One region of the Globicatella sanguinis genome, then DNA from elsewhere that is predicted to be linked to it. Evidence: a T-box and tRNA genes for the amino acid it is inferred to sense, from the RefSeq annotation. Region 1 holds a T-box; the other regions hold tRNA genes.
The links. The T-box of region 1 lies ahead of serS (serine--tRNA ligase). A T-box ahead of a tRNA ligase gene usually reads a tRNA of that ligase, here a tRNA-Ser.

Region 1 (6,551 bases):
CCATTTAATGATAAAAGGCGACATTGATTATAGAAGGTGACCTTTTAATATAAAAGTCGTCCTTGAATGGTAAAAGGCGGTATCGATTATAGAAGGTTGGCTTTAAATATAAAAAACACCCTTTAATGATAGAAGGTGGTATCGAATTAAAAAAAATAACGGCAAATGGATATTCCAATTAAGGAATGCCATTTCCGTTAAGCCTGTTTTTTATAGTGTTTATCTATCATAAAGGAAGGACTAATTCATCTTCCTCGGGCTCACCTAAGACTTCGATAATTAAGCCATGTGGTAAGCAAATTGCTGTTTGACCAGGGCGTTTGATCCAACCCGTCTTAACCCCGATTTGATCAGGTGAATTGTCTTCTTTAATGCGAATATGGTCACCTTCACGTTCGATAATATTATATTGGTTATCACCGGGATAATAAGTCTTTTGTACGTTTTCGGCGCCTTCATATAATTCGAAACGATCGACTTCTTTTCCATGTATTTTGACAATCGCATAATTGGTCACTTCTGGTTGCATTGAATATTGAATCGCGGTAACGATGGTTGGTAAAAAGGAGAGAAATAAAGCGAAGGCAATTAAGATATAATCCCATGGTTTTAGAAAAGTAATTATTTTTTTCATTCTATCACTCCTTTCATTGATCTTACTTGTTTATTGTATACAAAAGAAACATTTTTTGCTAGCCTTTTGTTGAAAATTTTGGTATCATATTGTGTGTGCAACTATTAGCGCTATTAAATTAGGAATAGTAAGGAGATTATATTTATATGAATTTAAAAGCAGAATTAAGAACAACTACCGGAACTTCAGCTTCTCGCAAAGCACGTCAAGAAGGTAAAATTCCAGTAGCAATGTATTCTAAAGGGGAAGAAACCCAATCTTTATTAATTGACCGTCGTGAATTCGAAAACATCTTGAAAAAAGAAGGTGTTAATGCGGTATTTAATGTTGACATCGATGGTAAAACACAACAAGTTTTAATCAAAGACTTTGTTAAAGCTTCATTAAAAGATGAGTTCTACTCAGTAGACTTACAAGCTGTTTCAGCAGATGATAAATTACAAGTTGAAATTCCAGTTGTATTAGTTAACGAAGAAACTGTTAAAGAAGGTATCGTGGACTTATCATTAACAACTGTTTTAGTTGAAACAACACCAGCAAACATTCCTTCATCATTTGAAATTGATGTTAAAGGTATGGAAATTGGTGACGTTAAATACGCTTCTGATTTAGAAATGCCAGCTAATGTTGAATTAGTTACAGATACAGAAGAATCATTAGTGTCAGTCGTAGCTCCAACTGAAGAGCCAGAAGAAACAACTGACGAAGATGAAGTTGCGGAACCAGAAGTAATCGGTGAAAAAGAAGCAACAGAAGAATAATTTCTAGTAGGAAATGGAGGTTGGGGCGCAAGTCTCAACCTTTTTTATTGAAAGGGGGATGGTGATGGTAACAGCAAGTGCTCAGTTAAAAGAAGAAATAATTGCAGCCGCAAAAGAAATTGGCATCGATAAAATAGGTTTTTCAACAGCTGAACCTTTTGCTCATCTGAAAGCCTCACTTGAGGAGCAAAAAGCTAAAGGTCATACTTCAGGTTTTGAACATCCTAATATCGATGAAAGACTTTACCCAGAATTAATTTTTGACGGACCAAAGTCGATTATATCGATTGCTTTAGCTTATCCGAGTCGGATTAAAAATCCTTACCCTCAAGATCGTGAAAATCGCCGAGGAATGTTTGCCAGAGCATCATGGGGAACGGATTATCACCATATTTTACAAGATCGTTTGGATAAGTTAATTGCCTTCATTAAGACCAAGACCGAAACGGCTAATTTTAAAGCAATGGTTGATACCGGCGAATTAATTGATGTGGCAGCTGCTCAAAGAGCGGGTCTAGGATTTATTGGTAAAAATGGTCTGCTGATCACCAAAGAATTTGGTTCTTATGTCTATTTAGGTGAGATTATTACCGACATAGAGTTTGAACCGGATACCCCCGTTGAAAATGGATGTGGGGAATGTACCCGATGTATCGATGCTTGTCCAACCAATGCTCTGCTTGGTGATGGTCGAATGAATGCCCAACTTTGTCTTAGCTATCAAACGCAAACCAAAGGTTATATGCCGAAAGAATTTCGTCGGAAAATCACTCATGTTATTTATGGGTGTGACATTTGTCAAATTGTCTGTCCTTATAATCAAGGCATTGATTCACACATTCATCCAGAAATGGAGCCAAATCCTGACCAAGTTCAACCCTTATTGAAACCGATGTTAACAATGTCGAATAAAGAATTTAATGCTAAATTCGGTGAAATGGCCGGTTCTTGGCGTGGGAAGAAACCATTACAAAGAAATGCGATTATTGCATTAGCTAATTATCGTGACCGTACCGCTTTACCATTATTATTAGAAATAATGGAACAAGATCCAAGACCGATGATAAGAGGTACAGCCGCTTGGGCGATTGCACAAATTCAACGTTATTACAATGTTTCAATGATACAATGCGTGGCGGATCAATTGGAGAAGGAAACCGACCCCGAAACAATACAAGAAATGACTGAGGCTTTACAAACATTAAAGAATAAACGGATGCCTCGAGATGAGAAGAAAGTAGAGTAATCAATGAAAAATCATATCGCCTTATTTGAACCTTTAATGCCAGCCAATACCGGTAATATTGCCCGTACATGTGCGGCGACGAACACGGCCTTACATTTAATCGAGCCTTTAGGTTTTAGTACCGATGATAAAATGTTAAAACGTGCTGGGTTAGATTATTGGCACAATGTTGAAATTTATTATCATAAAAATTTAGATTCTTTCATGGAATGGTTAGGTGAACGTCGATTATATTTAATCACAAAGTTTACCCCTCATGTCTATAGTGAGGTGAATCTAGCCGATGAAAGTATTGAAGAACAAGTGTTTATCTTTGGTAAAGAAACAACGGGTTTACCAATCGAGTTTATGGAAGCACATCAAGATCAGTGTTTGCGGATTCCAATGAATGATGAACATGTGCGTTCTTTAAATCTATCTAACACCGCTAATATTATTATTTTTGAGGCTTTACGCCAACAACAATTTAAAGGGTTGGAGAAAGTTCACCATTATCGTGATACTGAAAAAGCACGCCAACTAGAGTGGTAATACAAAGAGTGAGGAAAAGAAATTGCAGAACATTTGTTTTTGCATCTTGTCCCCACTCTTTTTTATGATGAGACGAAAGCGGCTATATCATTATGCGACGAAACGGCTCTACAATTGTGTAACGAAAACGAGTCTTTAATTAAGCGATTGAAGCGACTTTTTTATTGTGCGAGTGAAGCGAGTCTTTAATGCTGCAACGGAAACAACTCTTTTATTAAGCGAGTCTATCATGATGAGATAGAGCAGAAGAATTGAAAATCAACTGGTTTTCTACTCCTTACCCACTCGTATGTTATTGTCCTTCTCGTCGCAATATGGTATGATAGCAGTAGTTGGTTCCTTAGCTCAGCTGGGAGAGCACTACCTCGACAAGGTAGGGGTCGCTGGTTCGAACCCAGTAGGGACCATTTTTTATTTTTTTAGGTTTACATAAGTTTCAAAAACATTGATAATATAGCATTCTTTACTAGAATATATAATTTTGAATTTTAAAAGTGCCTTGGTTTTCCTGGACACTTTTTAGGACACATTACCCCCCTATAGACTAATGGAATGGACTAGCTAAAATGCTAGTTTTTTTATTACTTACCAAATAAATCCCAATGTCATTAAACCAATATCGAATAGCGATTTCGCATAATTCCGTAAATATGGTGAAGCCACACACCATAAGCCAACCAAACACCTACATACAAAATGAACCGGAACTTGACTTTCATTAGTAGATGATTATAATTAAAGTAACAGATTCGAGTAGTAACTAAGGTATTTGTCTAGAGACGTGATGGTAGGTGCAAATCACGCAAATTAATTAGTGAATCCACGAATCGATATGCCTATGAAAACAATTTATTGAGTAAGTAGTGCCGGTAATCCCGTTAACGATTTGATTTGAGAGCAAGTATGATTATCATATTTGAAATCGGGTGGTACCGCGAACAGAGCCTTCGTCCCAGATAGTGGATAAGGCTCTGTATTTTTTTATACCTAAAGAGGAGGAAGCGATATGTTAGATCGTAAAGTATTAAGAGATAAGTTTGAAGAAGTAGCAGCTAAACTTGCTACCCGTGGTGTAGCTCGTGAGACTTTGGATGAGTATCGTGAATTAGATATTCAACGCCGTGAATTATTAGTTGAAGTAGAACATTTAAAGCAAACGCGTAATGCTGTATCAGGCGAAATTGCCCAATTGAAACGCAATAAAGAAAATGCTGATGGAAAAATTGCTGAAATGAAAACATTAGGAGAAACCATTAAAGAAAAAGATGAAACTTTAACGGCTATTGATGAAAAGTTAGAGTATATTGAACATCGATTACCAAACATTCCTCATGACAGTGTACCTGTTGGGGAAGGTGAAGAAGATAATGTGGAAATTCGTCGTTGGGGTGAACCTACCCAATTTGATTTTGAACCATTGAATCATTGGGATATTGCGGAAAAACTTGGTATCTTAGATTTTGAACGTGCCGCAAAAGTAACCGGTAGCCGCTTTGTTTTCTATAAAGGATTAGGTGCTCGTTTAGAACGTGCAGTCTATAATTTTATGTTAGATACTCATACTGAAAAAAATGGTTATACTGAAATGATTCCACCTTATATGGTCAATGATCAATCAATGTTTGGAACTGGCCAATATCCTAAATTTGTTGAAGATACATTCCAATTAACTGATGAGCGTGGCTTTACTTTAATTCCAACAGCTGAAGTGCCATTAACGAACTATGTTGCGAATGAAATTTTATCGGAAGACCAATTACCAATAAAAATGACAGCCATGTCACCTTCTTTCCGTTCTGAAGCGGGTAGTGCGGGTCGTGATACTCGTGGTTTAATTCGTCTACACCAATTTCATAAAGTAGAGCTTGTAAAAATTGCTCATCCTGACCATTCTTATGAAGAATTAGAGGCCATGACTGCCAATGCTGAAGGTATTTTACAAGCGTTGAATATTCCGTACCGTGTGTTAACTTTATCAACTGGCGACATGGGCTTTTCAGCAGCGAAAACTTATGATATAGAAGCGTGGATTCCAGGACAAGATACTTACCGTGAGATCAGTTCATGTTCAAACTGTGAGGCTTTCCAAGCGAGACGTGCTAAAATTCGTTTCCGCGATTCAGAAGATCGTGTAGTATTAGCTCATACTTTAAATGGATCTGGCTTAGCTGTTGGACGTACAGTGGTAGCTATTTTAGAAAATTACCAACAAGCAGACGGCAGTGTGAAAATTCCAGAGGTGCTTGTTCCATATATGGGCGGGGTTACTGAAATTAGATAAAAATATAATGAAAAAAGCCTTTGTATCAATAAAGTACAGAGGCTTATTTTTATTGATGGTCTTAATTTGGTCTTAAAAAAGTTTCTAGACACAGAAACTCCGTATAATATATACAAAAGAAAGCCTGTAATATAATAAAGTTAACTAGGAGATAATCTATTATAATATGGGCGGGGCTACTGAAATTAGATAATATCTTTTAATAGCCAAACTATATAATAACTAACATTTTTCTCTATCAATGATGGGCCTTAACTAGCTTAAATCGCTGGTTACCAAATTGATAGAGATTTTATTTTAGGTAATTTTTGAATGGATTGTAAATATTGAAAAAAGGTCAAATTTTAAATGTTTCATTTGTAATATAACCTGGATGTTTTATAATAGACTTATAAGATAGTATGGGAGGGTTTACAATGAATCGAGGACTGAAGCTTTTAAGAAAAGTAAAAGGCGTATGGGTTGCAGTGGCCATGTTATCTGGGTTTATGGGAGCAGGGCAAATTGTATCAGCCGAAGAAACGGTACCAGAACCAACTGCAATATTAGAAGAGAACAATATTGATGAGGATCTACCAGCATTCGTTGAAAGCGAAGTTATAGTTGAATCGGTGACAGAAGAGAACGAGGCAGAAGTTGTAGAAATATCGGAAGCACCAGTAGCAGAAGACACGACCGAAGCTTCATCAGTTGAAGAAACGACCGAAACTTCAATAGAAGACACAACTGAAGCAGTAGCGGAGGAAACGACCGAAGCTTCATCAGTTGATGAAACGACCGAAGCTTCAATAGAAGACACAACAGAAGCACCAGTTAATGACACGACCGAATCATCAGCAGAAAATACGACTGAAGAAACAACAGAAGACACGACCGAAGAAACAAAAGAAAAAACGATTGAAGAGCAGATTGCTGACTTAGATGAAAAAATCAAAGAAAAAGAAGCGGAATGTCAGACATGTGAAATTCAAATGGCTGAATTAAAAGATGAGATTACACGTAAAGAAAGTGAAATCGCAGAACTTGAAGCCACAATCAAACAAATTGAACAGCAACAAGTAATTGATGAAGCGCACCTTACTGAGTTAAAGGAATGTT
Region 2 (6,551 bases), 280 kb from region 1:
AAGGTGCTAATAATTGAATGAATCCTTTCGCATAGGCTAAAGGTAATACTTGCTGGTCTTTAGCTGCATTTAAGAAAATCATCATTTGTGAAATTGCAGTATTAAAATGTAAGTTTTCAAAGTCTTCGGTTACTTTTTTAACCGTTTGGTGATAAACACGTACTAAGGCTTCATTTGCTTCATCTTTGACAGTTGATTTTACTTCACCAGTTGCTTCATCGATGATTAAACGATAGACACGATCTAAGAAACGTCGACTACCTTCTAAGCCTTTTTCGCTCCAAGCAATCGAAGCATCTAATGGTCCCATAAACATTTCATATACACGTAAAGTATCCGCACCAAATTCATTGACAACATCATCTGGGTTAACAACATTCCCTTTAGATTTAGACATTTTTTCATTGTTTGCCCCTAAAATCATACCTTGGTTAAATAATTTTTGGAAAGGTTCTTTAGTTTGAACAACACCTAAATCGTATAGGAATTTGTGCCAGAAGCGTGCATATAATAAGTGTAACACGGCATGCTCTGCACCACCAATATATAAGTCGACGGGCATCCATTTTGCTATTTTTTCTGGGGAAGCAATCGCGTCTTCATTGGTTGGATCGATGTAACGTAAGAAATACCAAGAGCTACCAGCCCATTGTGGCATAGTATGCGTTTCACGTTTGCCTTTCATTCCAGTTTCAGGATCAACCACATTGACCCATTCTTCAATTTTAGCTAGCGGCGACTCGCCGGTGCCTGAAGGTTTAATTTCATCAGTCTTCGGTAACATCACTGGTAATTCTTCTTCAGGAACTAAAGTGGTCGTACCATCTTCCCAATGAATAACCGGAATTGGTTCACCCCAATAGCGTTGACGAGAGAATAACCAATCACGTAGGCGATAATTAACTTGGTGTTCTCCAACTCCTTCAGCTTCTAACCACTCAATCATTTTCTTAATCGCTGCTTCATTTTCAAGCCCATTAATAAAATCAGAGTCGACGTGCACACCATTATCGACAAAAGGTAATTCGCCACCTTCCACTACTCGTGTAATTGGTAGTTGATGTTTGGACGCAAATTCGAAGTCACGTTCATCATGAGCCGGCACCGCCATGACAGCCCCCGTCCCATAACTAGATAAAACATAATCTGCTACCCAAATAGGAATCTCTTGTCCATTTACGGGATTGATGGCGTAAGCTCCAGTAAAGACGCCTGTTTTGTCTTTATTTAATGATGTACGGTCTAATTCACTCTTTGTTTCAACTTCTTTAAGATAGGCTTCAACTGCTTCTTGTTGATCAGGAGTAGTAATTAATTTAACTAATTCATGCTCAGGTGCTAAAACAGTATAGCTTGCCCCAAATAATGTATCTGGACGAGTTGTATAAATTTTGAAATCATGATCAGAATCTTTAATCTTAAAGGTAACCATTGCCCCTTCCGATTTTCCAATCCAATTACGTTGCATCGCCTTAATACTTTCTGGCCAATCAACTAACTCTAAATCTTCTAACAATCTTTCCGCATAAGCAGTAATTTTCAATACCCATTGACGCATTGGTCGACGATAAACAGGATGACCCCCCCGTTCGCTGACACCATCAATAACTTCTTCATTAGCCAAAACTGTACCTAAAGCTGGACACCAGTTCACCGCCACTTCTTGTTCATAAGCAAGACCACGTTTATATAATTCAGAAAAAATCCATTGGGTCCATTTATAATAATGAGGGTCGGTTGTATTAATTTCACGATTCCAATCATAACTGAATCCTAAAGATTTAATTTGACGCTTAAAATTACCAATATTTTTTTCAGTAAATTCAGCTGGATCATTCCCTGTATCTAATGCATATTGTTCAGCAGGTAAACCAAAAGCATCCCACCCCATAGGATGTAACACATCAAATCCTTGTGCTCGTTTCATACGACTAATCGCGTCAGTTGCTGTATAGCCTTCGGGATGTCCTACGTGTAATCCTTGTCCAGACGGATATGGAAACATATCTAATGCATAGAATTTTGGATGACCTTCACGCTCTGTCGTTTTAAATGTTTCATGTTTGTCCCAATAATCTTGCCATTTCTTTTCAATAATACGATGTTGGTAAACCATAATTTCCTCCTAAAAAAATATTCTAAATAAAAAAATAAAACCCTATAACAAGACAAAAAGACCTTGCTATAGGGCGCCAAATAGCGCGGTACCACCTATTTTTGCATAATGAAAAGTTTTAATAAATACATTATGCCTCAAATCTTTAACGCAGATTATACGGCTTATCTTACTTTATTCAGATAAACATCGATTGAGATGAGTTCGATAAACTTAATCACTTGTTCACACCAACCACAAGCTCTCTGATGATTTTACTTAACTACTAATTCTAATCATTGATTCAATATTAATATCATTATGCCACAAATACCTTGTTTATTCAACGCTAAACAATGACAAAGACATAAAAAAAGACTCACCGAAGTGAGTCGTGAAGCGGGTGACGAGAATCGAACTCGCGACAACAGCTTGGAAGGCTGTAGTTTTACCACTAAACTACACCCGCATCGACGGTCCCGACGGGATTTGAACCCGCGATCTCCTGCGTGACAGGCAGGCATGTTAACCCCTACACCACGGAACCAATTGCGGGGGTAGGATTCGAACCTACGACCTTCGGGTTATGAGCCCGACGAGATGCCAGCTTCTCCACCCCGCGATGTTATTATAGATAAGGAGGATGTGGGATTCGAACCCACGCACGCTTTTACACGCCTGACGGTTTTCAAGACCGTTCCCTTCAGCCGGACTTGGGTAATCCTCCATCAGCTTCTTTACTTTCATTCAATGATCCGTACGGGATTCGAACCCGTGTTACCGCCGTGAAAGGGCGGTGTCTTAACCACTTGACCAACGGACCGTCTGACGGGGAAGAAGGGATTTGAACCCTCGCGCCGGTTTACCCGACCTACACCCTTAGCAGGGGCGCCTCTTCAGCCTCTTGAGTACTTCCCCATTAACCAAGTTGGATACTTTTTTTATTCAAAAAAGATGGGCCTAAATGGATTCGAACCATCGACCTCACCCTTATCAGGGGTGCGCTCTAACCAACTGAGCTATAGGCCCGTTGTCGCTTTAAGCGGGTGACGAGAATCGAACTCGCGACAACAGCTTGGAAGGCTGTAGTTTTACCACTAAACTACACCCGCATCTTCTCTTAATTGCGGGGGTAGGATTCGAACCTACGACCTTCGGGTTATGAGCCCGACGAGATGCCAGCTTCTCCACCCCGCGATATTGGTAAAGGAGGATGTGGGATTCGAACCCACGCACGCTCTTACACGCCTGACGGTTTTCAAGACCGTTCCCTTCAGCCGGACTTGGGTAATCCTCCATATGATACGTTTGATATGCTTTTATCCTTTTCTCTTGTCCTACAAGACATGGACCTTGCAGGACTCGAACCTGCGACCGGACGGTTATGAGCCGTCTGCTCTAACCAACTGAGCTAAAGGTCCCAGTGTTTATAGCGGCGAAGGGGATCGAACCCATGACCTCCCGGGTATGAACCGGACGCTCTAGCCAGCTGAGCTACACCGCCATGAATGGAGAATAGCGGGATTGAACCGCTGACCTCCTGCGTGCAAAGCAGGCGCTCTCCCAGCTGAGCTAATCCCCCATTTTGGTATGAATTTACTATTTGTTTTGTTTTTTTGATTTTTGGTTCAAAAAAATCGGGAAGACAGGATTCGAACCTGCGACCCCTTGGTCCCAAACCAAGTGCTCTACCAAGCTGAGCTACTTCCCGTTTCTATACACCCAGTAGGAGTCGAACCTACAACCGCTTGATTCGTAGTCAAGTACTCTATCCAATTGAGCTATGGGTGCATGCTTTAATGCCGAGGACCGGAATCGAACCGGTACGGGTATCACTACCCGCAGGATTTTAAGTCCTGTGCGTCTGCCAGTTCCGCCACCCCGGCATTTGCCTAAGTTTGCTGGCAAAGCGGAAAACGGGATTCGAACCCGCGACCCCCACCTTGGCAAGGTGGTGTTCTACCACTGAACTATTTCCGCGTTTTATTATTCACTCATGCCGGCTGCAGGACTTGAACCTGTGACCTACGCGTTACGAGTGCGTTGCTCTACCAACTGAGCTAAGCCGGCCTCTTCTAAAAAGGCCTATATGCCGGCTAAAGGACTTGAACCCTCGACCCTCTGATTACAAATCAGATGCTCTACCAACTGAGCTAAGCCGGCTTGTTACCTCGACAAACATCTGTTCGTCTTCATGCGGGTGAAGGGACTTGAACCCCCACGCCCGAAGGCGCCAGATCCTAAATCTGGTGCGTCTGCCAATTCCGCCACACCCGCATTCTGATGACCCGTACAGGATTCGAACCTGTGACCCACTGATTAAAAGTCAGTTGCTCTACCGACTGAGCTAACGAGTCATGGTGGAGGTTAACGGGATCGAACCGCTGACCCTCTGCTTGTAAGGCAGATGCTCTCCCAGCTGAGCTAAACCTCCAATTTGAAAAAATATACCCTGCGTGGCAACGTCCTACTCTCACAGGACCAAAGGTCCAACTACCATCGGCGCTAAGAAGCTTAACTGCTGTGTTCGGCATGGGAACAGGTGTATCCTTCTTGCCATCATCACCACACAGGTACATTATTTTCTTTAAGTAAACTTATAATAGTTCACTCAAAACTGAATAACTCACAAACCTTTAACCTCAAATCTTCGTGGTTAAGTCCTCGACCGATTAGTACTAGTCCGCTCCATATATCACTATACTTCCACTTCTAGCCTATCTACCTGATCGTCTCTCAGGGGTCTTACTTCTTACGAATGGGAAATCTCATCTTGAAGCTGGCTTCGCGCTTAGATGCTTTCAGCGCTTATTCTTCCCACACATAGCTACCCAGCGATGCTCCTGGCGGAACAACTGGTACACCAGCGGTGCGTCCATCCCGGTCCTCTCGTACTAAGGATAGCTCTTCTCAAATTTCCTACGCCCGCGACGGATAGGGACCGAACTGTCTCACGACGTTCTGAACCCAGCTCGCGTACCGCTTTAATGGGCGAACAGCCCAACCCTTGGGACCGACTTCAGCCCCAGGATGCGATGAGCCGACATCGAGGTGCCAAACCTCCCCGTCGATGTGAACTCTTGGGGGAGATAAGCCTGTTATCCCCAGGGTAGCTTTTATCCGTTGAGCGATGGCCCTTCCATACGGTACCACCGGATCACTAAGCCCGACTTTCGTCCCTGCTCGACTTGTAGGTCTCGCAGTCAAGCTCCCTTCTGCCTTTGCACTCTACGAATGATTTCCAACCATTCTGAGGGAACCTTTGGGCGCCTCCGTTACGCTTTAGGAGGCGACCGCCCCAGTCAAACTGTCCACCTGACACTGTCTCCCGTTGCCTCACAACGCGGGTTAGAGGGTTCATATCACAAGGGTAGTATCCCACCAGCGCCTCCTCGTAAACTGGCGTTCACGATTCTTAAGCTCCTACCTATCCTGTACATGTCACACAAACACTCAATATCAAGTTACAGTAAAGCTCCATGGGGTCTTTCCGTCCTGTCGCGGGTAACCTGCATCTTCACAGGTACTATAATTTCACCGAGTCTCTCGTTGAGACAGTGCCCAGATCGTTACGCCTTTCGTGCGGGTCGGAACTTACCCGACAAGGAATTTCGCTACCTTAGGACCGTTATAGTTACGGCCGCCGTTTACTGGGGCTTCAATTCGAAGCGTCGCTTGCGCTAACCTCTCCTCTTAACCTTCCAGCACCGGGCAGGCGTCAGCCCCTATACGTCATCTTTCGATTTGGCAGAGACCTGTGTTTTTGATAAACAGTCGCCTGGACCTATTCACTGCGGCTGGTATTTCTACCAGCACCCCTTCTCCCGAAGTTACGGGGTCATTTTGCCGAGTTCCTTAACGAGAGTTCTCTCGATCACCTTAGTGTTCTCCACTTGACTACCTGTGTCGGTTTGCGGTACGGGTTCATGTTATCTCGCTAGAAGCTTTTCTCGACAGTTTGATTATCCACCTTCGCTACTTTATTCGCTACGCTTAACAGCTCATCCTTTAAAGTAAAAGCATTTGACTCTTACTAAAACTCACTGCTTGCACATCCTCTTCCATCCGGATGCGTGGAGTCACCTCCTGTGTCCCTCCTTCACTCAATCGATAACATCAAGTACAGGAATCTCTGCCTGTTGTCCATCGCTTACGCCTGTCGGCTTGGGCTTAGGTCCCGACTAACCCAGGGCGGACGAGCCTTCCCCTGGAAACCTTAGTCTATCGGTGGACGGGATTCTCACCCGTCTTGCGCTACTCATACCGGCATTCTCACTTCTATACGCTCCAACACTCCTCACGGTATGCCTTCGCCGCATATAGAACGCTCTCCTACCACTCTAGTCTTAAACTAGAATCCACAGCTTCGGTGTATTGTTTAGCCCCGGTACATTTTCGGCGCAGAATCACTCGACTAGTGAGCTATTACGCACTCTTTAAATGATGGCTGCTTCTA
Region 3 (6,551 bases), 220 kb from region 1:
ATAGGAGGGAGCCGTCGAAGGTGGGATGGATGATTGGGGTGAAGTCGTAACAAGGTAGCCGTATCGGAAGGTGCGGCTGGATCACCTCCTTTCTAAGGAGTACTGGAACTACACAAGTTAGGATTTGTCATTGTTCAGTTTTGAGTGAGGTTTACTTACTCAAAACACCTAGTTCATTGAAAACTGAATAACAAAACAAACCATATTGATTATTTTAACAGGAGTAATCAATATAGATTATATAATTTCAAGAGAAAGATATAATAAACCGAGAATTGACCGAGTCTATATAATAATATAGAGAAATATGAGTAAAGGGGAAGAGCCTTTACGAGCGCAAAAATGTGGTTAAGAAACAAAGGGCGCACGGTGAATGCCTTGGCACTAGGAGCCGATGAAGGACGTGACGAACGACGAAACGCTTTGGGGAGCTGTAAGTAAGCTATGATCCAGAGATATCCGAATGGGGGAACCCACTGCTAAATGCAGTACGCGTAAGCGAGGAAGACGCAGAGAACTGAAACATCTAAGTACCTGCAGGAAGAGAAAGAAAAATCGATTCCCTAAGTAGCGGCGAGCGAAAAGGGAAGAGCCCAAACCATTGTGCATGCACAATGGGGTTGTAGGACTCCGATATAAGACCGAAGTGAGTAGTAGAATCTGATGGGAAGCAGAGCGAGACAAGGTGAGAGCCCTGTATACGAAACTGACTGAAGCCTTAGGAGTATCCTGAGTACGGCGGGACACGAGGAATCCCGTTGGAATCCGCCAGGACCATCTGGCAAGGCTAAATACTCCCTAGTGACCGATAGTGAACCAGTACCGTGAGGGAAAGGTGAAAAGCACCCCTGGAGGGGAGTGAAAGAGTACCTGAAACCGTGTGCCTACAAGTAATCAGAGCCCGTTAAGGGGTGATGGTGTACCTTTTGTAGAATGGACCGGCGAGTGACGATACCATGCGAGGTTAAGTTGAAGAAACGGAGCCGTAGCGAAAGCGAGTCTGAATAGGGCGAGAGTATGTTGTTGTCGACCCGAAACCAAGTGACCTACCCATGAGCAGGTTGAAGGTGTGGTAAGACACACTGGAGGACCGAACCAGGACACGTTGAAAAGTGTTTGGATGACTTGTGGGTAGCGGAGAAATTCCAATCGAACTTGGAGATAGCTGGTTCTCTCCGAAATATATTTAGGTATAGCCTCAGAGTAAGAGTCATGGAGGTAGAGCACTGTTTGAACGAGGGGGACGCAAGTTTTACCGAATTCAGATAAACTCCGAATGCCAAGGACTCATCTCTGGGAGTCAGACTGCGAGTGATAAGATCCGTAGTCGAAAGGGAAACAGCCCAGCCCACCAGCTAAGGTCCCCAAGTAATTGTTAAGTGGAAAAGGATGTGGAGTTGCACAGACAGCTAGGATGTTGGCTTAGAAGCAGCCATCATTTAAAGAGTGCGTAATAGCTCACTAGTCGAGTGATTCTGCGCCGAAAATGTACCGGGGCTAAACAATACACCGAAGCTGTGGATTCTAGTTTAAGACTAGAGTGGTAGGAGAGCGTTCTATATGCGGCGAAGGCATACCGTGAGGAGTGTTGGAGCGTATAGAAGTGAGAATGCCGGTATGAGTAGCGCAAGACGGGTGAGAATCCCGTCCACCGATAGACTAAGGTTTCCAGGGGAAGGCTCGTCCGCCCTGGGTTAGTCGGGACCTAAGCCCAAGCCGATAGGCGTAAGCGATGGACAACAGGCAGAGATTCCTGTACTTGATGTTATCGATTGAGTGAAGGAGGGACACAGGAGGTGACTCCACGCATCCGGATGGAAGAGGATGTGCAAGCAGTGAGTTTTAGTAAGAGTGAAATGCTTTTACTTAAAAGGATGAGCTGTTAAGCGTAGCGAATAAAGTAGCGAAGGTGGATAATCAAACTGTCGAGAAAAGCTTCTAGCGAGATAACATGAACCCGTACCGCAAACCGACACAGGTAGTCAAGTGGAGAACACTAAGGTGATCGAGAGAACTCTCGTTAAGGAACTCGGCAAAATGACCCCGTAACTTCGGGAGAAGGGGTGCTGGTAGAAATACCAGCCGCAGTGAATAGGTCCAGGCGACTGTTTATCAAAAACACAGGTCTCTGCCAAATCGAAAGATGACGTATAGGGGCTGACGCCTGCCCGGTGCTGGAAGGTTAAGAGGAGAGGTTAGCGCAAGCGACGCTTCGAATTGAAGCCCCAGTAAACGGCGGCCGTAACTATAACGGTCCTAAGGTAGCGAAATTCCTTGTCGGGTAAGTTCCGACCCGCACGAAAGGCGTAACGATCTGGGCACTGTCTCAACGAGAGACTCGGTGAAATTATAGTACCTGTGAAGATGCAGGTTACCCGCGACAGGACGGAAAGACCCCATGGAGCTTTACTGTAACTTGATATTGAGTGTTTGTGTGACATGTACAGGATAGGTAGGAGCTTAAGAATCGTGAACGCCAGTTTACGAGGAGGCGCTGGTGGGATACTACCCTTGTGATATGAACCCTCTAACCCGCGTTGTAAGGCAACGGGAGACAGTGTCAGGTGGACAGTTTGACTGGGGCGGTCGCCTCCTAAAGTGTAACGGAGGCGCCCAAAGGTTCCCTCAGAATGGTTGGAAATCATTCGTAGAGTGCAAAGGCAGAAGGGGGCTTGACTGCGAGACCAACAAGTCGAGCAGGGACGAAAGTCGGGCTTAGTGATCCGGTGGTACCGTATGGAAGGGCCATCGCTCAACGGATAAAAGCTACCCTGGGGATAACAGGCTTATCTCCCCCAAGAGTTCACATCGACGGGGAGGTTTGGCACCTCGATGTCGGCTCATCGCATCCTGGGGCTGAAGTCGGTCCCAAGGGTTGGGCTGTTCGCCCATTAAAGCGGTACGCGAGCTGGGTTCAGAACGTCGTGAGACAGTTCGGTCCCTATCCGTCGCGGGCGTAGGAAATTTGAGAAGAGCTATCCTTAGTACGAGAGGACCGGGATGGACGCACCGCTGGTGTACCAGTTGTTCCGCCAGGAGCATCGCTGGGTAGCTATGTGTGGGAAGGATAAGCGCTGAAAGCATCTAAGCGCGAAGCCAGCTTCAAGATGAGATTTCCCATTCGTAAGAAGTAAGACCCCTGAGAGACGATCAGGTAGATAGGCTAGAAGTGGAAGTATAGTGATATATGGAGCGGACTAGTACTAATCGGTCGAGGACTTAACCACGAAGATTTAAGGTTGAAAGGTTTGTGAGTTATTCAGTTTTGAGTGAACTAATATAAGTTTACTTAAAGAAAATAATGTACCTGTGTGGTGATGATGGCAAGAAGGATACACCTGTTCCCATGCCGAACACAGCAGTTAAGCTTCTTAGCGCCGATGGTAGTTGGACCTTTGGTCCTGTGAGAGTAGGACGTTGCCGCGCAGGGTAAATTATTTTCAAACTGGAGGTTTAGCTCAGCTGGGAGAGCATCTGCCTTACAAGCAGAGGGTCAGCGGTTCGATCCCGTTAACCTCCACCATGACTCGTTAGCTCAGTCGGTAGAGCAACTGACTTTTAATCAGTGGGTCACAGGTTCGAATCCTGTACGGGTCATCAGAATGCGGGTGTGGCGGAATTGGCAGACGCACCAGATTTAGGATCTGGCGCCTTCGGGCGTGGGGGTTCAAGTCCCTTCACCCGCATGAAGACGAACAGATGTTTGTCGAGGTAACAAGCCGGCTTAGCTCAGTTGGTAGAGCATCTGATTTGTAATCAGAGGGTCGAGGGTTCAAGTCCTTTAGCCGGCATATAGGCCTTTTTAGAAGAGGCCGGCTTAGCTCAGTTGGTAGAGCAACGCACTCGTAACGCGTAGGTCACAGGTTCAAGTCCTGCAGCCGGCATGAGTGAATAACAGAATGCGGAAATAGTTCAGTGGTAGAACACCACCTTGCCAAGGTGGGGGTCGCGGGTTCGAATCCCGTTTTCCGCTTTGCCAGCAAACTTAGGCAAATGCCGGGGTGGCGGAACTGGCAGACGCACAGGACTTAAAATCCTGCGGGTAGTGATACCCGTACCGGTTCGATTCCGGTCCTCGGCATTAAAGCATGCACCCATAGCTCAATTGGATAGAGTACTTGACTACGAATCAAGCGGTTGTAGGTTCGACTCCTACTGGGTGTATAGAAACGGGAAGTAGCTCAGCTTGGTAGAGCACTTGGTTTGGGACCAAGGGGTCGCAGGTTCGAATCCTGTCTTCCCGATTTTTTTGAACCAAAAATCAAAAAAACAAAACAAATAGTAAATTCATACCAAAATGGGGGATTAGCTCAGCTGGGAGAGCGCCTGCTTTGCACGCAGGAGGTCAGCGGTTCAATCCCGCTATTCTCCATTCATGGCGGTGTAGCTCAGCTGGCTAGAGCGTCCGGTTCATACCCGGGAGGTCATGGGTTCGATCCCCTTCGCCGCTATAAACACTGGGACCTTTAGCTCAGTTGGTTAGAGCAGACGGCTCATAACCGTCCGGTCGCAGGTTCGAGTCCTGCAAGGTCCATGTCTTGTAGGACAAGAGAAAAGGATAAAAGCATATCAAACGTATCATATGGAGGATTACCCAAGTCCGGCTGAAGGGAACGGTCTTGAAAACCGTCAGGCGTGTAAGAGCGTGCGTGGGTTCGAATCCCACATCCTCCTTTACCAATATCGCGGGGTGGAGAAGCTGGCATCTCGTCGGGCTCATAACCCGAAGGTCGTAGGTTCGAATCCTACCCCCGCAATTAAGAGAAGATGCGGGTGTAGTTTAGTGGTAAAACTACAGCCTTCCAAGCTGTTGTCGCGAGTTCGATTCTCGTCACCCGCTTAAAGCGACAACGGGCCTATAGCTCAGTTGGTTAGAGCGCACCCCTGATAAGGGTGAGGTCGATGGTTCGAATCCATTTAGGCCCATCTTTTTTGAATAAAAAAAGTATTAAACTTGGTTAATGGGGAAGTACTCAAGAGGCTGAAGAGGCGCCCCTGCTAAGGGTGTAGGTCGGGTAAACCGGCGCGAGGGTTCAAATCCCTTCTTCCCCGTCAGACGGTCCGTTGGTCAAGTGGTTAAGACACCGCCCTTTCACGGCGGTAACACGGGTTCGAATCCATTTAGGCCCATCTTTTTTGAATAAAAAAAGTATTAAACTTGGTTAATGGGGAAGTACTCAAGAGGCTGAAGAGGCGCCCCTGCTAAGGGTGTAGGTCGGGTAAACCGGCGCGAGGGTTCAAATCCCTTCTTCCCCGTCAGACGGTCCGTTGGTCAAGTGGTTAAGACACCGCCCTTTCACGGCGGTAACACGGGTTCGAATCCCGTACGGATCATTGAATGAAAGTAAAGAAGCTGATGGAGGATTACCCAAGTCCGGCTGAAGGGAACGGTCTTGAAAACCGTCAGGCGTGTAAAAGCGTGCGTGGGTTCGAATCCCACATCCTCCTTATCTATAATAACATCGCGGGGTGGAGAAGCTGGCATCTCGTCGGGCTCATAACCCGAAGGTCGTAGGTTCGAATCCTACCCCCGCAATTGGTTCCGTGGTGTAGGGGTTAACATGCCTGCCTGTCACGCAGGAGATCGCGGGTTCAAATCCCGTCGGGACCGTCGATGCGGGTGTAGTTTAGTGGTAAAACTACAGCCTTCCAAGCTGTTGTCGCGAGTTCGATTCTCGTCACCCGCTTCACGACTCACTTCGGTGAGTCTTTTTTTATAGTTAGGAGGGAACATTTTGTTAAGCGAAGAGAAATTGCGTCGAATTAATGAATTATCAAAAAAGAAGAAAGAACATGGTTTGACTGAAGCTGAATTAAAAGAACAATCTATTCTGAGAGAAGAATATTTACAAAATTTACGTAAAGGTTTTAGAAATCATATTGAAGGATTAAAAATCGTTGATGAAGAAGGAAATGATGTTACTCCTGATAAATTAAAAGCAATTCAAAAGGAAAAACGTATTCATAATCGTCATAATGAGGATTAATTAGATTATTACTTTTATTTTTAATCATTCTTTAGTATTATATATAATGTATTTAGTTAGGAAAGTGAGGGAATAGTATGCTACCAACATGGGCATGGTTAATTATTGTTGTAATTGGTATTATCGCTGGTTTCGTTGGAGGCTTTTTTGCTGCTCGTCGTTATATGATGAATTACTTTAAAGAAAACCCACCAATTGATGAACGTATGATTACACAAATGATGATGCAAATGGGTCAAAAACCATCTAAGAAAAAAGTTCAACAAATTTTAAATAGTATGAAAATGCAACAACAATAGACTTTATAGACTGCTTGACGAGTTAAAATTAACTTTGTCATCAGTCTTTTTTTATACCTTCATTTTAAAATGGGGCAGAAAATGGGTATTGTAATCAATCATTTTTAGGCTTTTTGTCAAGTAATGTTGGTAATATTAAATACTTCTTATATATGATCGAATCTTATGTTCTTAGTGATTGGATCAGTATTAGCGGGTGTAGCGATTATTTTATCGGCTATAAAAATCAATTCATTCTAACAAGCATTTTACTTTATAATCATAA

Region 2: it has a tRNA-Ser gene. The T-box ahead of serS (serine--tRNA ligase) is inferred to sense a tRNA for this amino acid. The anticodon was not compared.
Region 3: it has a tRNA-Ser gene. The T-box ahead of serS (serine--tRNA ligase) is inferred to sense a tRNA for this amino acid. The anticodon was not compared.

Annotation. Positions count from the first base shown of each region.
Region 1 is NZ_CP126962.1:648,043-654,593, reverse strand. It holds gene mgsA (methylglyoxal synthase) at 1-8, shown strand, start outside; gene CYJ72_RS02780 (NusG domain II-containing protein) at 227-634, opposite strand; gene CYJ72_RS02775 (50S ribosomal protein L25) at 781-1,395, shown strand; gene queG (tRNA epoxyqueuosine(34) reductase QueG) at 1,460-2,641, shown strand; gene CYJ72_RS02765 (tRNA (cytidine(34)-2'-O)-methyltransferase) at 2,645-3,172, shown strand; tRNA gene CYJ72_RS02760 (tRNA-Val) at 3,507-3,579, shown strand; T-box leader at 3,907-4,130, shown strand; gene serS (serine--tRNA ligase) at 4,179-5,453, shown strand; gene CYJ72_RS02750 (SEC10/PgrA surface exclusion domain-containing protein) at 5,870-6,551, shown strand, end outside.
Region 2 is NZ_CP126962.1:927,607-934,157, forward strand. It holds gene leuS (leucine--tRNA ligase) at 1-2,116, opposite strand, end outside; T-box leader at 2,183-2,404, opposite strand; tRNA gene CYJ72_RS03910 (tRNA-Gly) at 2,494-2,564, opposite strand; tRNA gene CYJ72_RS03915 (tRNA-Asp) at 2,570-2,642, opposite strand; tRNA gene CYJ72_RS03920 (tRNA-Met) at 2,645-2,717, opposite strand; tRNA gene CYJ72_RS03925 (tRNA-Ser) at 2,733-2,822, opposite strand; tRNA gene CYJ72_RS03930 (tRNA-Glu) at 2,847-2,918, opposite strand; tRNA gene CYJ72_RS03935 (tRNA-Ser) at 2,925-3,013, opposite strand; tRNA gene CYJ72_RS03940 (tRNA-Ile) at 3,051-3,124, opposite strand; tRNA gene CYJ72_RS03945 (tRNA-Gly) at 3,137-3,207, opposite strand; tRNA gene CYJ72_RS03950 (tRNA-Met) at 3,220-3,292, opposite strand; tRNA gene CYJ72_RS03955 (tRNA-Ser) at 3,303-3,392, opposite strand; tRNA gene CYJ72_RS03960 (tRNA-Ile) at 3,443-3,516, opposite strand; tRNA gene CYJ72_RS03965 (tRNA-Met) at 3,526-3,599, opposite strand; tRNA gene CYJ72_RS03970 (tRNA-Ala) at 3,605-3,677, opposite strand; tRNA gene CYJ72_RS03975 (tRNA-Pro) at 3,733-3,806, opposite strand; tRNA gene CYJ72_RS03980 (tRNA-Arg) at 3,813-3,886, opposite strand; tRNA gene CYJ72_RS03985 (tRNA-Leu) at 3,896-3,981, opposite strand; tRNA gene CYJ72_RS03990 (tRNA-Gly) at 4,004-4,075, opposite strand; tRNA gene CYJ72_RS03995 (tRNA-Thr) at 4,093-4,165, opposite strand; tRNA gene CYJ72_RS04000 (tRNA-Thr) at 4,186-4,258, opposite strand; tRNA gene CYJ72_RS04005 (tRNA-Leu) at 4,291-4,372, opposite strand; tRNA gene CYJ72_RS04010 (tRNA-Lys) at 4,380-4,452, opposite strand; tRNA gene CYJ72_RS04015 (tRNA-Val) at 4,454-4,529, opposite strand; rRNA gene rrf (5S ribosomal RNA) at 4,550-4,665, opposite strand; rRNA gene CYJ72_RS04025 (23S ribosomal RNA) at 4,748-6,551, opposite strand, start outside.
Region 3 is NZ_CP126962.1:427,610-434,160, reverse strand. It holds rRNA gene CYJ72_RS01865 (16S ribosomal RNA) at 1-92, shown strand, start outside; rRNA gene CYJ72_RS01860 (23S ribosomal RNA) at 347-3,227, shown strand; rRNA gene rrf (5S ribosomal RNA) at 3,311-3,426, shown strand; tRNA gene CYJ72_RS01850 (tRNA-Val) at 3,448-3,523, shown strand; tRNA gene CYJ72_RS01845 (tRNA-Lys) at 3,525-3,597, shown strand; tRNA gene CYJ72_RS01840 (tRNA-Leu) at 3,605-3,686, shown strand; tRNA gene CYJ72_RS01835 (tRNA-Thr) at 3,719-3,791, shown strand; tRNA gene CYJ72_RS01830 (tRNA-Thr) at 3,812-3,884, shown strand; tRNA gene CYJ72_RS01825 (tRNA-Gly) at 3,902-3,973, shown strand; tRNA gene CYJ72_RS01820 (tRNA-Leu) at 3,996-4,081, shown strand; tRNA gene CYJ72_RS01815 (tRNA-Arg) at 4,091-4,164, shown strand; tRNA gene CYJ72_RS01810 (tRNA-Pro) at 4,171-4,244, shown strand; tRNA gene CYJ72_RS01805 (tRNA-Ala) at 4,300-4,372, shown strand; tRNA gene CYJ72_RS01800 (tRNA-Met) at 4,378-4,451, shown strand; tRNA gene CYJ72_RS01795 (tRNA-Ile) at 4,461-4,534, shown strand; tRNA gene CYJ72_RS01790 (tRNA-Ser) at 4,585-4,674, shown strand; tRNA gene CYJ72_RS01785 (tRNA-Met) at 4,685-4,757, shown strand; tRNA gene CYJ72_RS01780 (tRNA-Gly) at 4,770-4,840, shown strand; tRNA gene CYJ72_RS01775 (tRNA-Ile) at 4,853-4,926, shown strand; tRNA gene CYJ72_RS01770 (tRNA-Ser) at 4,964-5,052, shown strand; tRNA gene CYJ72_RS01765 (tRNA-Ser) at 5,168-5,256, shown strand; tRNA gene CYJ72_RS01760 (tRNA-Glu) at 5,263-5,334, shown strand; tRNA gene CYJ72_RS01755 (tRNA-Ser) at 5,359-5,448, shown strand; tRNA gene CYJ72_RS01750 (tRNA-Met) at 5,464-5,536, shown strand; tRNA gene CYJ72_RS01745 (tRNA-Asp) at 5,539-5,611, shown strand; tRNA gene CYJ72_RS01740 (tRNA-Gly) at 5,617-5,687, shown strand; gene CYJ72_RS01735 (DUF896 domain-containing protein) at 5,736-5,987, shown strand; gene CYJ72_RS01730 (YneF family protein) at 6,065-6,286, shown strand.